2 regions of the Bacillus sp. FAU20 genome follow, and region 1 is predicted to be linked to the other one. Evidence: riboswitches for the same ligand, from Rfam matches in the RefSeq annotation. Region 1 holds a riboswitch; the other holds the start of a gene.

Region 1 (8,251 bases):
AGCTCCAAATAAGTTTTTATCAACTTGTTTGTCTTTTGAGTCTGTATAGTTTTTAATTTCAGAAAACCCATCCCCACTTGCAAATACACGCTCAGCTGAAGACTTGGATTGAAGCGTAATATCAAATAGATGATATGTGTATAAACCTAAATTCTTCACGACAGTTTGACGGTCAAATGAGCGTGAGAACATTTGTGGTTTATAAATAACTGATACAACAATTTGTAGTGCTAATAAAGCTGTTACACCGCTAAAGAAAGTTCGCTTCTCTGAGCGGGAAAGTGGTGTTTTGTCGCCAAATGATGGGAATTTACGCGAAATAAACATTAAAATAATTGCATCTGCAAATAAAAGTAATGTTTTGTACGTAAAGAGTTCTTTTATACTTGTCCCTAAATCAGCCATATTGTTTGTTTGGAATAAAACCGGGAAAGTAACGAAATCGTTATAGAACCCATAAAACATTGCGTTTCCAAATAAAATAAATGACAGTATAAAACTGATTCCAATTATAATTCGGTTTCGGTGCTTAGATGCAAGTAAAGCTAAGCCGAAAAATAAAAGTAACGCAGCTAGTGGATTGATAAAAAGCATGAATTCTTCAAAGAAATTATCAATTTTAATATCAAATGCTAGCTTGTACACAATATATGTTTTAATCCATAGTAAAACGACTGCAACGAGTGCAAATCGCAGTTTTGGAAACAGATGTTGTAGCATAATATACTCCTCTCCTAAAAAGCATGACAGTTCTTGAGAGTCAGTTTGCTTAACGACTCATTTTATATATACGAACAGTCCTTTGTTATTATGATTATTATACTATGAGTATCATTATACGAAAATAAAAGAAGGTTGTGGGCTTTTTTATAATAATCGAGTAGAAAAAGAGTGGTGGGAGACAATAAAACAGAATTTCTATGTATGATAATTATCGTACGCAGAAAGAATCGCGTGATAATACGGAGGTTATAATGCGAAAATTATTATGTTTTATAGCATGCAGTAGTGTTGTACTTTTTACTTCACCGAGTGTGTCGGTAGCCCAATATGATCCACCTCTTATGGAAGATGCACTTTATTCTGTTTTATTTCCAAAAATAAATAAAGCAATTGAAAAACAATATGGAAGTTTGAAACCTTATCAATGTCCTAAAATTATTAGTTTGAAAAAAGTGTATAGCGGTACATATTTATTTCAAGCAAGTATTGAAGTTACAAAGTATGAACGTGTTGCTGGGAAAATTGCTCCACCATTTGAGAAGGTAACGATTACATTTAATAACGAAGAAGGCGAATGGGAAGTGACAAAGATTTCAGTAAAGCGCTTACCAAACGATACCAAACTAAACTGCAAAAAAACAATATAAAAAATTGTTTGACAAATAAAATGGTCCTTTGGTATTGTTAATAGCAACAATTAGATGTTTGAAAATTAAATAGACTTACCTCATCTACTCTCAAAGGTAGAGGCCGCGATAGGAAAGAGTAAGCTATGGGAGATTTAATGGAATCTGTGATCATAGGTTGAAAGGGACTATTGCCGAAATATAAGAATAACCATCTTATTCATATATTGGGACTGCATTGAATAAATGTAGTACTGTCATAAGATTTATTTTATGGAGAGCTATTTGGAGATGTTGATGCGGTTTCTTATTTTGAGGAGATAACAACTCGTTTATTTTTTCAATATATATTTTTCCTAATAAGAAACGCGTGTGAACATTGTTCCGCGCGTTTTTTGTCTATCTAAAAGCGTGCTGCAATGAATAGAAGATTGGGGTTATGAGTTTTAGAGGAAATAAGGGAGGAATTTAAATGTATTTACACGGCACAAGCCGAATTAATGGGCAAGGACACTTAGAAATTGGAGGGTGCGATACGACGCAGCTAGCAAAGCAATACGGAACACCACTTTATGTATACGATGAAGAGTCTATTCGAGGAAAATGCCGAGCGTTTCATCGTGCTTTTAAAGAAAGTGGTTTCTCTTATCAAGTAGCATATGCAAGTAAGGCGTTCTTGTGCATGGAGATGTGCCGAGTAGCTCGTGAAGAGAATATGTCATTAGACGTTGTTTCTGGGGGAGAATTATATACTGCGCTCCAAGCAGGATTTCCAGCATCACGTATTCATTTTCATGGAAATAATAAAACAGAAGAAGAGATAGTGATGGCTCTTCAGGCGAATATTGGTTGTTTTGTCGTAGATAATTTCTTTGAATTAGAAGTTTTACACGATTTAGCGATGCAACATGGAAAATTTGTGAACATATTAATTCGTGTAACGCCTGGAGTAGAGGCGCACACACATGAATATATTACAACAGGCCAAGATGATTCGAAATTTGGATTTGGCGTTTCAAACGGTCAAGCGATGCAGGCAATTGGATTTGCTTTACAAAAATCAAATTATAATGTGCTAGGGATTCATTCACATATCGGATCGCAAATATTTGAAACAGCTGGTTTTGTTCGAGCAATTGAAGTTCTTCGCCAATTTTTAGAAGAAGTGAGAGAGCAAACAAACTATGTAGTAAAAGTGCTAAATGTAGGCGGGGGATTTGGAATACGCTACACAGAGTCGGATACACCATTAACTCTTGAAACATATGTGCGAGCTGTAACAAGTGCAGTGAGAGAACAATTTACTGTATGTGAATATCCATTGCCAGAAATATGGATTGAACCAGGCCGTAGCATTGTAGGTGATGCTGGGACAACAATTTATACAGTTGGATCTGTGAAAGATATTCCTGGTATTCGGAAATATGTATCAGTCGATGGTGGAATGACAGATAATTTAAGACCTGCTTTATATAGTGCGCGTTATGAAGCAATGTTAGCGAATCGAGGGAATGATGAGAATGAGGAACTCGTTTCGATTGCTGGGAAATGCTGTGAGAGTGGAGATATGTTGATTTGGGATATTCATTTACCAAAAGTCGCTTCTGCTGATTTACTAGCAGTTTCCTGTACAGGAGCCTACGGGTATTCGATGGCGAATAATTACAATCGGATTCGAAGACCAGCCGTTGTCTTTGCAAAAGGCGGAACATCGCAAGTAGTTGTGGAACGCGAAACATATGAAAATATTATTGGGAACGATCGCATACGTATTAAAGAGCTTGTCTAAATAGGAAAAGGAGTTGTTCGAATGGGCAATTCCTTTTTTATAAAATAAAATAATTAAAATATATCGGAAAACTAGGATTGAAAAAAATCAGAATTGTGATAAAATACAAATACAAAGCTTATCAAGAGAAGCGGAGGGAACTGGCCCGAAGAAGCTCGGCAACCTGCTTATAGAAAGCAAGGTGCTAAATCCAGCAAAATGGGATCCATTTTGAAAGATAAGGTAAAATATATTACCGAACAGTCTTTTCGAAATGGGAAAGATTTTTTTTATGAATAAAAAGGGGGGGCTGTTCGCGTGAGTTTACGGGAACATTTTGATGAAGTATCCGAGAAGATTGAAGCGATGCTTGCTGATATGAAATATGGTTCAATTACAATTGTTGTGCAAGATGGAAAAGTAATTCAGTTAGAGAAAAGTGAAAAAGTACGTTTAAAGTGAAAAGCGCTGACTAGAAAAACTAGAGGCGGTTTTAACCTATTTTCATTAGGTTAAAACCGTCTTTTTGCTTTTACAGGGGGAAAAAACATGTTGACGTATGAAACGTGGGAAGAAAATGTTGTTTCGTTTTCGGAAGAAGATGAAACAAAAGGCGCGTTATCAGTATTAAATTGGGCTTATAAAGAATATAAAGATGAGGTTGTCTACGCATGTAGCTTTGGGGTGGAAGGTATGGTATTGCTGCACATTATAAACCAAGTAAATCCATCTGCTAAAGTTGTATTTTTGGATACAAATGTTCATTTTCAAGAAACGTATGAATTAATTCAAAAAGTGCGGGAACGATTTCCTTCATTGAATATTATAGAAAAACAGCCAGAACTTACACTTGATGAACAGGCGAAGTTGCATGGTGAAAAACTGTGGGAGAGCAATCCGAATCTTTGTTGTAAGATTAGAAAAATTTTACCTTTAGAAAAATCATTAGTCGTGGAAAAAGCATGGATATCGGGCTTAAGAAGGGAACAATCAGAAACACGTAAGCATACAAAGTTTATAAATCAAGATCATCGTTTTCAATCTATTAAAGTTTGTCCACTCATTCATTGGACGTGGAAAGAAGTTTGGCGATATGTATACAAACATAGCTTGCCGTATAACCCGTTGCATGATGTTGGCTATCCAAGTATTGGGTGTGAGAAATGTACGTTACCTGTAGGGGATGGTGGCGATTCAAGAGATGGTAGATGGGCTGGAAAAGTGAAAACTGAATGTGGTCTTCATTACCAATAAGATGAATCTTGAAATAAAGCTAAGAGAGGATATAGAAAAATGAGCATAGTAAACGAATTAGTAAACCGTATAGATGAGACATATGACGTATCACAAATTGAAAAAGAAATTAAATTAGACAATATTGCGTTAAGTGATTTAGAACTATTGGCGATAGGTGGATATAGCCCCCTTACTGGTTTTTTAGGGAAGGAAGATTATGATTCAGTTGTAGAAACGCTTCGTTTAGCAAATGGTAGTGTGTGGAGTATACCGATTACATTACCGGTAACAGAAAAAGTCGCAGAAAGCCTGAAGACTGGAGAGGAAGTAAAGCTTGTCAACAACGGAAATATATACGGTGTCATTCAAATAGAAGATATTTTTGTACCAGATAAAGAAAAAGAAGCGTTACTTGTATATAAAACAACGGATGAGGCTCATCCAGGAGTGAAAAAATTATATGAACGACCAAACGTTTACGTTGGAGGAACTATTATTCTAACAAAACGCTTTGAAAATAATCAATTTCCTTCTTATCATTTAGACCCAATTGAAACGAGGGAAGCATTTAAAAAACGTGGGTGGAAAACAGTGGTCGGATTTCAAACGAGAAACCCGGTACATCGTGCCCATGAGTATATTCAAAAATCTGCTCTTGAAATTGTAGATGGTCTCTTTTTAAATCCGCTCGTCGGAGAAACGAAATCGGATGATATTCCTGCTGATGTAAGAATGGAAAGCTATGAAGTACTTCTTCAAAACTATTATCCGAAAAATCGTGTCTTTTTAAGTGTATTTCCTGCTGCCATGCGTTACGCAGGACCAAGGGAAGCGATATTTCATGCGTTAGTAAGAAAGAATTTTGGATGTACCCACTTTATAGTAGGGCGTGATCATGCTGGAGTAGGAGATTATTACGGAACGTATGAAGCGCAAGAAATCTTCACAAATTTTACGATAGAAGAGTTAGGAATTACACCACTATTCTTTGAACATAGTTTTTACTGCACGAAATGTGAAGCGATGGCTTCAACGAAAACATGTCCGCACGGAAAAGAAGATCATGTTATTTTATCGGGTACGAAAGTAAGAGAATTATTAAGAAACGGTGAGATTCCGCCAAGTACATTTAGTCGTAAAGAAGTAGTGGAAGTGCTAATTAAAGGTTTGAAAAAAGAAGTAGTAACAGAATAGGGAGAGAACGAGATGGATACGAATATTACTTGGCACACAGCTTCGGTTTCAAAAGATGAGAGAAGAGTGAAGAATGGACATCATAGTTTTGTAATTTGGTTTACTGGTTTATCAGCTTCGGGTAAATCTACAGTAGCGAATGCGGTCGCTCGTAAACTTTTTGAAAAGAATATTGGAAATTATGTGCTGGATGGGGATAACATTCGCCACGGTTTAAATAAAGACTTAGGATTTTCTGAAAGTGATCGCATGGAAAATATAAGACGTATTGGCGAAGTGGCAAAGTTATTTGTAGATCAAGGAGCAGTTGTCCTTACAGCATTTATTTCACCATTTCGAGTAGACCGCAAACAAGTAAGAGATTTATTAGAGGCAGATGAATTTATTGAAATTTTTGTGAAGTGTCCGATTGAACAGTGTGAGAAACGTGATCCGAAAGGACTTTATAAAAAGGCAAGGAAAGGTGATATTAAGGATTTCACAGGTATTGATTCGCCTTATGAAGAGCCAGAGCAAGCGGAATTAATTGTAGAAACGCACAAATATTCTATTGAAGAATGTGCAGAACAAATCGTGAAGTACTTACAAGAGCGTAGTTTTATATAGGGGGATAAACAATGAGTTATGAAAAAGTATGGGCTAACAATGAAAAATTAAATCAGACCGAGAAAAATAAATTAGAAAAAGATGGCTTAGAAATTTTCAATGATATTCCTTACTATGCGGAAAATGGTTTCAAATCTATTCCGAAAGAAGAGTGGGATGCCTTTAAATGGGCAGGCTTGTATTTACAAAGACCGAAAGAAGCTGGTTATTTTATGATGCGGGTAAATATTCCGTCGGGGATTATTACAAATGCACAGGCAGAAGTACTTGCTTCTATCGCTGAAGATTATGGACGTGATGTAATAGATATTACGACGAGACAGGCGATTCAGTTTCACTGGTTAGAAATTCAGCAAATTCCAGATATTTTTAAAAGATTAGCAAGAGTTGGGTTATCTTCAGCGGGGGCTTGTGGTGATATAACGCGGAATATTACAGGTAATCCGCTTGCTGGCATTGATGCAAATGAACTATTCGATACAACGCATATTGTAAAAGAAGTATATGATTACTTCCAACATAATGAAGAGTTTTCTAACTTGCCACGCAAATTTAAAATGTCTATTAGTTCTAATATTTATAATTCAGCAAACGCAGAAATTAACTGTGTTGCATTTACGCCTGCAACGAAAGAAATAGATGGTGAGAAAAAAGTTGGTTTTCATATAAAAGTAGGTGGAGGATTATCAGCTCGACCGTATTTAGCTGATGAATTAGATGTATTCGTTTTACCAGAAGAAGTGAAGGCGGTGGCGATTGCAATTGCTACTATATTCCGTGATTTTGGATATCGTGAAAAACGTCATTTAGCTCGGTTGAAATTTCTTGTTGCGGACTGGGGAGCAGAGAAATTTAAAGAGAAACTAATAGAGTATACAGGGCCTTTACAAAGTAAAGGGGAAAGTGCACTCAAAGGATGGAATGCAGGCTATTTTTATGGTGTTCAAGACCAAAAACAAAAGGGATTAAAATATGTAGGTTTTAATGTACCGGTAGGTCGTTTACATGCAGAAGAAATGTTTGAGATTGCAAGAATTGCAAAGCGATATGGAAATGGACAAATTCGTACATGTAACTCGCAAAACTTCATTATTCCGAACGTTCCTCCGGAAAATGTAAAAGGATTACTTAGTGAACCGCTGTTTGAAGCGATATCTGCTAGCCCGAAATCATTTATTGGTTATGCGGTTTCATGTACCGGTATTGAATATTGTAATCTTGCACTAGTAGAAACGAAAGAAAGATTAAGAAAAATTGCAGAATACTTAGATACACAAATTGCACTCGATGTTCCAGTTCGAATTCATATGGTAGGCTGCCCGAATTCATGTGGTCAACGTCAAATTGCTGACATTGGGTTACAAGGGGTGAAAATGAAAACGAAGGAAAAAGGCATTGTTGAAGCGTTTGAAATATACGTAGGTGGAACATTGTTAGATGGCGGTGCCTACAATCAAAAGTTAAAAGGAAAAATAGATGGCGAGGATCTACCTGATGTACTCGCATCATTTATAAGTTATTTCAAAGAGAACAAATTACCAGCCGAAACATTTTATGATTTTGTAGGTCGTGTTGGTATAGAGACATTACAAATAGCGTTAAATAACGTGTTAGAAGAAGTAATAGCGTCTTAGGAGGGGCAATATGGATTTATATCGATTTGAAGCGGTATTAGTGAGTAGCATTGTTCCAATTGTTGTTGTTGCTGAAAGTGAAGAACAGGCATTTAAGATGGCGGAGATGGAGCTTGAAAAACATTTTTTACCGTTACCAGAGGTAAAGGAGATTGCTTTATTTGAAAAAAAGAAGATTCGAAAAAGCGCGGCCTTTGTTATTCATGAGTAAGGAACATTGAAATATGAAGAAATGAAAACTTCCATTCATATATAAGGATGGAAGTTTCACTTTAATAGTAGAAATGAGGAGAGATGATGGGGAAGGTTTATATTGTTGGAGCGGGTCCTGGTGATCCAGATTTAATTACTGTTAAAGGATTGAAATGTATTGAGAAGGCAGATGTTATTTTATACGACCGTCTTGTGAATAAAGAGCTGCTTTCACACGCAAAGCCTGAAGCGGATTTGATTTATTGCGGGAA
Region 2 (8,251 bases), on a different contig from region 1:
AACTTACCATGAAAAAAATAGCATTAGCGGTATTAAGCCTTGGCCTACTTGTAAGTGGGTGTAGTGCAGGTGCCGACAAAGATGAAAAAGTGGCTGGGAAATCGGGGAAAGCAAAAGAACAATCAGTTGTTCCAAAATACGCTATTTCGGATGAATATTATAAGACGACTATTCCATTTGATGGTGGAAAGGCACGTGGTTTAGTGGTGCAAGGGTTAAATAGTCGCCTTGATATAGATGAATTTGAAACAGGATTAATGCGAATTGCAAAAGAATCATTTAGTACGAAAGATAATTTTTTAAAAGGCGGAAAAGCTCTAGATACTCAAACTATACAGATGCTTGTTAAAAGAAAACGTACAGATGCTGAACAAAAGGAACTAGAGGAAAAATTAAAAAAAGATGCAGTTAAATTTCCTAATATAGGATTAAATCCTGCCTTAGGAACAGGATCCGAATCACTAGAAGTGAAAAATAAAAAAAATCCAATATATATTTCAAATATTTTAGAGCATGATTATTATGTGAAAAAAGGCGATAACGACGAGGAACGTGTTGGTATGGTAGTTGGATTAGCGATGAATTCTGTTCAATATTTTAACGAAGAGCATGGTTACCCACGTGAAGCTGCAATCCCAGATGAAAAGATGTTAGCTGAAGGGAAAAAAATGGCGCAAGAAATTTTGAAAGTCATACATCAAAAAGAACCTGAAACAAAAAATATTCCGATAACATTTGCGATTTATCGCCAAGCTCCAAAGTCTTCGCTCGTGCCAGGTAATTTTGTTTCTTATGCAAATGTCGAAAAAGGTAGTGAAACGGTTGAAGATTGGAAACAAATTAATGAAAAATATTATTTGTTCCCATCAGAGCAAGCGAAAACAGATAATAAACGTGAAGATCTTGCAAGAGTATCCAACTTTAAGGCAAAACTAAGCGATTATTTCCAAGGAGACTATACAGCTGTTATTGGTACTGGTATGTATAGAGATGATGAATTAAGAGAAATGAAGCTTGATATTCCTGTCCAGTTTAATGGAAAAGCTGAAATAGTTGGTTTTACACAATATGTGGCAGGGCTTGTTATGGAATACTTCCCGAATTATATGAAAGTACAAGTAACGATTAAATCTGTAGAACGCCCAGAAGCTATTATTATACGTGAAGCAAAAAAAGATGAACCACTTGTGAAAATTTTAGATTAAATATGAAGGCTGTTCCTCTATGGAACAGCTTTTTTTCTTATGTAATTTTGTTATAATTTAAAATGTTGTAAAAAATAGGGGGAAGGGGTAAAGCTCATGGACGAATTAAGTTTTCAAGTCATTATTTTATTAATTGCATTCGGTTTTTTAGCAGCTTTTATTGATTCCGTTGTTGGAGGAGGAGGGTTAATTTCGCTTCCTGCACTTATGTTTGTTGGCCTATCGCCAGCTTCGGCAATTGCAACGAATAAATTAGCGGCAACAATGGGGACATTTACGAGTGCGATGTATTTCATTCGATCAGGAAAAGTTGATTTTAAAATTGTAGGAAAGTTAATCCCGTTAACTATTGTTGGAGCTGTGGCAGGCGCTTTAGTAGTAAAATTTATTCCATCGGATATTTTACGCCCAATAGTACTTGTAATGTTGGTATTTATTGCTATTTATATTATTGCAAAAAAGAATTGGGGAAGTGTGTCTACCTATAAGAAGATGACGCAAAGAAAAACATTAATATTTTTCTTTGTTATTTTAATGATAGGATTTTATGATGGATTTTTTGGATCAGGGACAGGGTCGTTTTTAATTTTTGCATTTTTATTAATTGGCTTGGATTTTATTCAAGCAGCAGCATCTGGAAAACTTTTGAATTTTGTTAGTAATATTGTATCTTTAATTACTTTTTTATTTTTAGACATAATTCATTTTGAATACGGTATTATCATGGGATTATCAATGATCTTAGGTGCTTATTTTGGATCGAAGTTTGCGGTTCAAAAAGGTGTTGGATATGTGAGGACTTTATTTTTATTAGTTACCATATTATTGATTGGAAAAAATGTTTTGGAATATACTCATATTTTGTAGATTCATACCCATGTATGGATCTCTTTTTTTATTATATTTTAAAAATTTATTAATTTTTAAAATATAAGTCTAGGAATATTTGAATAAATCTAAATTATCGTGTAGAATAATGTTGTAAAATGTAAACGTTTTTCTAAGGGGAGGCTAAAAAGAATGGTAGTAGCATACAAACATGAGCCATTTACAGATTTTTCAGTGGAGGCTAACAAATTAGCGTTTGAAGAAGGTTTAAAGAAAGTAGAATCTTATCTTGGACAAGACTATCCATTAATTATTGGGGGAGAAAAAATCACTACAGAAGACAAAATTGTTTCTGTAAACCCTGCAAATAAAGAGGAACTTGTTGGTCGTGTTTCAAAAGCAAGCCGTGAGTTAGCTGAAAAAGCAATGCAAGTAGCGGATGAAACATTCCAAACTTGGAGAAAATCAAAGCCAGAAATGCGTGCAGACATTTTATTCCGTGCTGCAGCAATCGTTCGTCGCAGAAAACATGAATTCTCTGCTATTCTTGTAAAAGAAGCAGGTAAGCCATGGAATGAGGCAGATGCTGATACAGCAGAAGCAATCGACTTTATGGAATATTATGGTCGTCAAATGTTAAAATTAAAAGACGGTATTCCAGTAGAAAGCCGTCCAATTGAATATAATCGTTTCTCTTACATTCCATTAGGAGTAGGTGTTATCATTTCTCCTTGGAACTTCCCATTCGCAATTATGGCAGGTATGACAACAGCTGCTTTAGTTTCTGGTAACACAGTATTACTAAAACCAGCTAGTACAACTCCTGTAGTAGCAGCGAAATTTATGGAAGTATTGGAAGAAGCTGGATTACCAGCTGGCGTAGTAAACTTCGTTCCAGGTAACGGTTCTGAAGTTGGTGACTACTTAGTAGATCATCCTCGTACACGTTTCGTAAGCTTCACGGGATCTCGTGATGTAGGTATCCGTATCTATGAGCGTGCAGCGAAAGTAAACCCAGGACAAATTTGGTTAAAACGCGTTATCGCTGAAATGGGCGGTAAAGATACAATCGTTGTTGATAAAGAAGCAGATCTTGAATTAGCAGCTAAGTCTATCGTTGCATCAGCATTCGGATTCTCAGGACAAAAATGTTCTGCATGTTCTCGTGCAGTAATCCATGAAGATGTATACGATCACGTATTAAATCGTGCTGTTGAATTAACAAAAGAATTAACAGTTGCTAACCCAGCAGTATTAGGTACAAACATGGGTCCTGTTAATGACCAAGCTGCATTCGATAAAGTAATGAGCTATGTTGCAATTGGTAAAGAAGAAGGTAGAATCTTAGCAGGTGGCGAAGGAGACGATTCTAAAGGCTGGTTCATCCAACCAACAATCGTTGCCGACGTTGCAGAAGATGCTCGCTTAATGAAAGAAGAAATCTTCGGACCAGTAGTAGCATTCTGTAAAGCGAAAGACTTCGATCATGCACTTGCAATTGCAAATAATACAGAATACGGTTTAACAGGAGCAGTTATCTCTAACAACCGTGACCATATTGAAAAAGCACGTGAAGACTTCCACGTAGGTAACTTATACTTCAACCGTGGATGTACTGGTGCAATCGTAGGATACCAACCATTCGGTGGCTTTAACATGTCTGGTACAGACTCTAAAGCTGGTGGACCTGATTACTTAGCACTTCACATGCAAGCAAAAACTACTTCTGAAACTTTATAAGAAATAGTAGAGGAGCTCTTCACAGAATGTGAAGAGCTCCTTTTAAAATTGAAATCCTATATATTACTATCGTTCGAAAGGAATGAGCTAAAACCTATTAATAGCGGGATAAACATGTGAACAGAAATAAAATGATGAGAAAAGTTGACTTATTAGTCATTTTTTTTAGTATTCATTTTGAGAATTTCCTGTATAATACAATTTGAAAGAAAATCTATGGTTCGACAAGGAACACTCCTTTCGGTTTTGCTCACTGAAAGGAGTGTTTTTTTTATGTAGCTAAAAATTCTTTCGTGCTTATTACATTTGCATATACACCATTTAAACTAGCTAAAATTGTATTGTGAATATAAACAGCTGGTATAGTAGCGTTCTTAAAAGAAAGGTCTTTTGTAGCACAAGCATCATGTATAACGGTACATTGAAAGTCAAAATCGAATGCAGCCCTTACTGTAGCATCAATACACATATGAGTCATCATCCCGCATACAACGACATGTTCAATATCTAAACGTTTTAATTGCTCTAGAAGATTAGTTTCTCGGAAGCTATTTGGATAATGTTTGACTATAACTGTTTCTTCTCTAAGTGGACGTACGCTTTCGTGAATATGTACACCTTCTGTATTAGGTAGGAAAAAAGTAGCGTCATCTTTTATAGCTACGTGTTGGATATGAAAAATAGGTTCGTTGTTTGTTCTAAAGTGTTGTAATAACTGATTAGCATATTCGCTTGCTTCTACTGGATTACGCAATTCCATCTTTCCATTTGGAAAATAATCGTTTTGAATATCGACGAGTAAAAGAGCTGTTTTCATATATTTATCTTCCTCCGAGTTTCATATTCAAATAAATTTATTCAATTCGTAGAGAGGATTCTCCTGTTTAAAAATATGAGGAAAAAGAATTTTAAATAACCTTGAAAGTTACTATTTTCTCATGAATTTTCATCTGAAAATTTTAATAAAGGAATAATTAATATTTTTCTAAAAAATGTATTGACTCTTATTATTCTGAGTTCTATAATGAGAATTAATTAAACGACAATTAAATCGATACATTCTTATCCAGAGAGGTGGAGGGACTGGCCCTACGATACCTCAGCAACGGGTTTTTTTAATACCGTGCTAACTCCAGCAAGCCATATAAAGGCTTGGAAGATGAGAAGATGTGAACGAGTACATATAAGTGCTCTCCTTCTTATCTTTATGGTTGATAAGAAGGAGGGCACTTTTTATTTTACCTCGAAAGCTCTGCTTCAAGTTTTTACAGCATATAGGAGGGGAAAAAATGATCTCTTTTAACAATGTAAGTAAAGTGTATGAATCAGCTGGGCAATCTGTTCATGCGGTGGAGGATGTAACATTATCAGTTGAGAAAGGCGAAATTTTTGGCATTATTGGTTTTAGTGGCGCTGGAAAGAGTACGTTATTACGCTTAGTAAATATGTTAGAGAGACCGACGGCAGGAACGATTTCAATAGATGATAAAGATATTACATCATTATCCACGAAAGAATTACGTAAACTGAGACAAAGAATTGGAATGATTTTTCAAAGTTTTAATTTATTTAATTCAAGAACAGTATTTGGAAATATTGCTTATCCATTAAAGTTAGCGAAAGTACCAAAGAATGAGATAAAAGAAAGAGTAAATGAACTGCTGAAGTTTGTAGGGTTAGAAGATAAAGCAAACTATTACCCAGAGCAGCTATCAGGTGGACAAAAGCAGCGTGTGGGCATTGCTAGAGCACTTGCGACATCGCCAGATATTCTTATATGTGATGAGGCAACATCAGCCTTAGATCCAGAAACAACGACAGAAATTCTAAACTTATTAAAGAAAGTAAATAGAGAATACAATTTAACAATTCTTCTTATTACACATGAAATGCATGTTGTGAAAGAAATTTGTCACCGTGTAGCTGTAATGGAGAAAGGAAAAGTTATTGAAGAAGGAAAACTGTTTGATGTTTTCACGCAACCAAAAACAAAGACGACTCAAAACTTTGTACGTTCTGTCATTAATGATCATTTACCGGAAAGTGTTCTAGCGAAAATTCAAAATGGTGGTCAAATTTATCGTCTAACATTTACTGGTGAGGAGACAGGACAGCCGGTACTATCATATATCGCAAAAAACTATAACGTCGATGTAAATGTACTGTACGGAAATATTATTGAACTTCAAAATGTGCTATTTGGAAATCTTCTTGTAGAGTTGCAAGGTGAGCAGAGGGAAATTCAAAAAGCATTACAACATCTAAGACTGCAAGTGCAGCTGAAGGAGGTAGAAGCTCATGCGAGTTGATTGGAGTATATTTTGGCCGCGCATACTAGATGCGACGGGGGATACCCTCTTAATGGTAATTGTAACCCTTATATTCGCTACAATTCTTGGTATACCCCTAGGTTTACTATTATATGTAACGAGAAAAGGAAACTTTTTAGAAAATAAATGGGTCTTTTCTATTCTTAATATCATTATTAATACAATTCGTCCGGTTCCATTCATTATCTTTTTAGTAGCTTTAAGCCCACTAACAAGAAGTGTTATCGGAACGACGATTGGAACAGCAGCAGCAATCTTCCCAATGACGTTAGTTGCATCAATCGGCATTGCTAGAATGGTTGAAACAAATCTTGTTTCTGTTCCAAAGGGAGTCATTGAAGCAGCTCAAGCAATGGGGGCTTCGCCAATTAGAATTGTTTTTGAAATTCTTGTGCCAGAAGCGTTAGCGCCATTGATCTTAGGGGTTACATTTATGACAGTTGGTTTAATTGAATTTTCTGCAGTTGCTGGGCTTGTCGGTGGTGGCGGTCTTGGTGATTTAGCGATGACATATGGTTATCAACGTTTTGATACATCAGTTATGTTCGTAACGGTCGTTTTACTTATCATTCTTGTACAGGTAGCTCAAAATTTAGGAAACTACTTTGCGAAAGTCTTTTTACGCAGATCATAAAAAGGAAGAGGGTAAAAGAAAATGAAGAAAATTTTAGCATTTGCATTATCAGCGATTGTAGGAGTTTCAGCGTTAAGTGGCTGTTCAAGTGGAGACATAGGGGCAGGAGCTAAAGAAAAAGTAGTTCGCGTTGGTGTAACTGGAACGGATGGAGACGCTTGGGAAATTTTGAAGAGGAAAGCTGAAAAAGAAGGAATTAAAATTAAACTGGTTGAGTTCTCTGATTACACAACGCCAAATAAGGCGCTAGCTGATGGAGATATTGAACTAAACTCATTCCAGCATATTGCTTTCTTAGAGCAATTTAAAAAAGAGCATAAGTTAGATATTACAGCTGTTGGTACAACGCAAATTGCGCCAATGGGTTTATACTCTGAAAAATATAAGAAAGCAAATGAAATCCCAGATGGTTCAGAAATTGCAATTCCAAACGATCCAACGAACCAAGCACGGGCATTAAAACTTCTTGATGCAGCTGGATTATTAAAGCTTAAAAAAGACTTTGGTCTATTTGGAGATCCAAGTGGTATTGCTGAAAATCCGAAGAAATTAAAAATTACACCGGTTATCGCACAGCAAACACCTCGTGTGTTAAAAGATGTAGCGGCATCAGTTATTAATAACGGTGTTGCTGGTCAAGCTGGATTAGATCCAGCGAAGGATCCTATTTTCTTAGAAGATCCAAAGAATGAAAATGCGAAGCCTTATATTAATATTTTCGCAGCTCGTACGAAAGATAAAGATGATCCAACACTGAAAAAAGTAATTGAATTATACCATTCAAAAGAAGTAACAGATGCAATTAAGAAAGAAACAAATGATGGTTCCATTTCAGTAGATCTTTCACTTGAGGAGCTTGAAAAAATCGTAAAATAATCATTGGGTTTAATGGACTAACAGAAGGAACCCCTCCGCTGTTAGTTCGTTCAACATATAATCTACTTAACAAACAAAACAAACCATAATTCTGTACCTTCCAATTCTGTATAATATAGAATCCAATGTTTGTTAAGTAGAGTAATAGACCAGGAGTTTTCCTGGTCTTTTTTTATTACTGAAAGCAGCTAGCGAGTAGTAAGGTAATCCAAATTATAATGGGATAAGAAAATAAGCTGAAAAGGAGTGTAATTACGAATTGCTTTTGATGAATTAAGTGTTTTTTTGATAAAAAAAAGAAAATAGAAAAGAGAGTAATGAAAAATGCGGATATTACGCCGGGGTTATAGGAGCGATAAATGAAAAACAAAATAATATGTTGAACAGAGTTGAAGAAGATGGCCCCTTGTATAAAAATAATCCAGCATATAGAAGACAAGAAGTTAAGTTGATATAGAAAGACGATAAGTAATACAAAGATTGTTAATACGGAAATGGCAATGAAAAATTGTTGGCTAGTTATAAGACGGATTGAAAATTGATTAGCAAGGTATTGTGGCATTTGGAAAGCTTCTTCAAGGTTATGAATGAAAAATAATAAGGGAATAATCCAGAGTATAGTAGTGGAATGTTTTTTC

Evidence for each region. A riboswitch is a leader RNA that binds a small molecule or an ion and turns the genes downstream of it on or off. The one in region 1 is predicted to bind S-adenosylmethionine.
Region 2: it holds a riboswitch for S-adenosylmethionine, as region 1 does, so the genes downstream of both, AC0OM3_RS25790 (methionine ABC transporter ATP-binding protein) here and AC0OM3_RS17485 (YezD family protein) in region 1, are expected to answer to the same signal.

The regions. Positions count from the first base shown of each region.
Region 1 is NZ_JBVYHY010000021.1:718,551-726,801, reverse strand. Features, by position in the region: gene AC0OM3_RS17500 (LTA synthase family protein) at 1-720, opposite strand, end outside; gene AC0OM3_RS17495 (DUF3888 domain-containing protein) at 975-1,370, shown strand; lysine riboswitch at 1,460-1,641, shown strand; gene lysA (diaminopimelate decarboxylase) at 1,822-3,138, shown strand; SAM riboswitch class I at 3,254-3,362, shown strand; gene AC0OM3_RS17485 (YezD family protein) at 3,436-3,579, shown strand; gene AC0OM3_RS17480 (phosphoadenylyl-sulfate reductase) at 3,667-4,371, shown strand; gene sat (sulfate adenylyltransferase) at 4,411-5,547, shown strand; gene cysC (adenylyl-sulfate kinase) at 5,560-6,153, shown strand; gene AC0OM3_RS17465 (nitrite/sulfite reductase) at 6,165-7,787, shown strand; gene AC0OM3_RS17460 (DUF3906 family protein) at 7,798-7,998, shown strand; gene cobA (uroporphyrinogen-III C-methyltransferase) at 8,085-8,251, shown strand, end outside.
Region 2 is NZ_JBVYHY010000027.1:4,262-12,512, forward strand. Features, by position in the region: gene AC0OM3_RS25770 (CamS family sex pheromone protein) at 9-1,205, shown strand; gene AC0OM3_RS25775 (TSUP family transporter) at 1,302-2,072, shown strand; gene pruA (L-glutamate gamma-semialdehyde dehydrogenase) at 2,226-3,773, shown strand; gene AC0OM3_RS25785 (cysteine hydrolase family protein) at 4,045-4,590, opposite strand; SAM riboswitch class I at 4,833-4,939, shown strand; gene AC0OM3_RS25790 (methionine ABC transporter ATP-binding protein) at 5,063-6,082, shown strand; gene AC0OM3_RS25795 (methionine ABC transporter permease) at 6,072-6,737, shown strand; gene AC0OM3_RS25800 (MetQ/NlpA family ABC transporter substrate-binding protein) at 6,759-7,613, shown strand; gene AC0OM3_RS25805 (HXXEE domain-containing protein) at 7,789-8,251, opposite strand, start outside.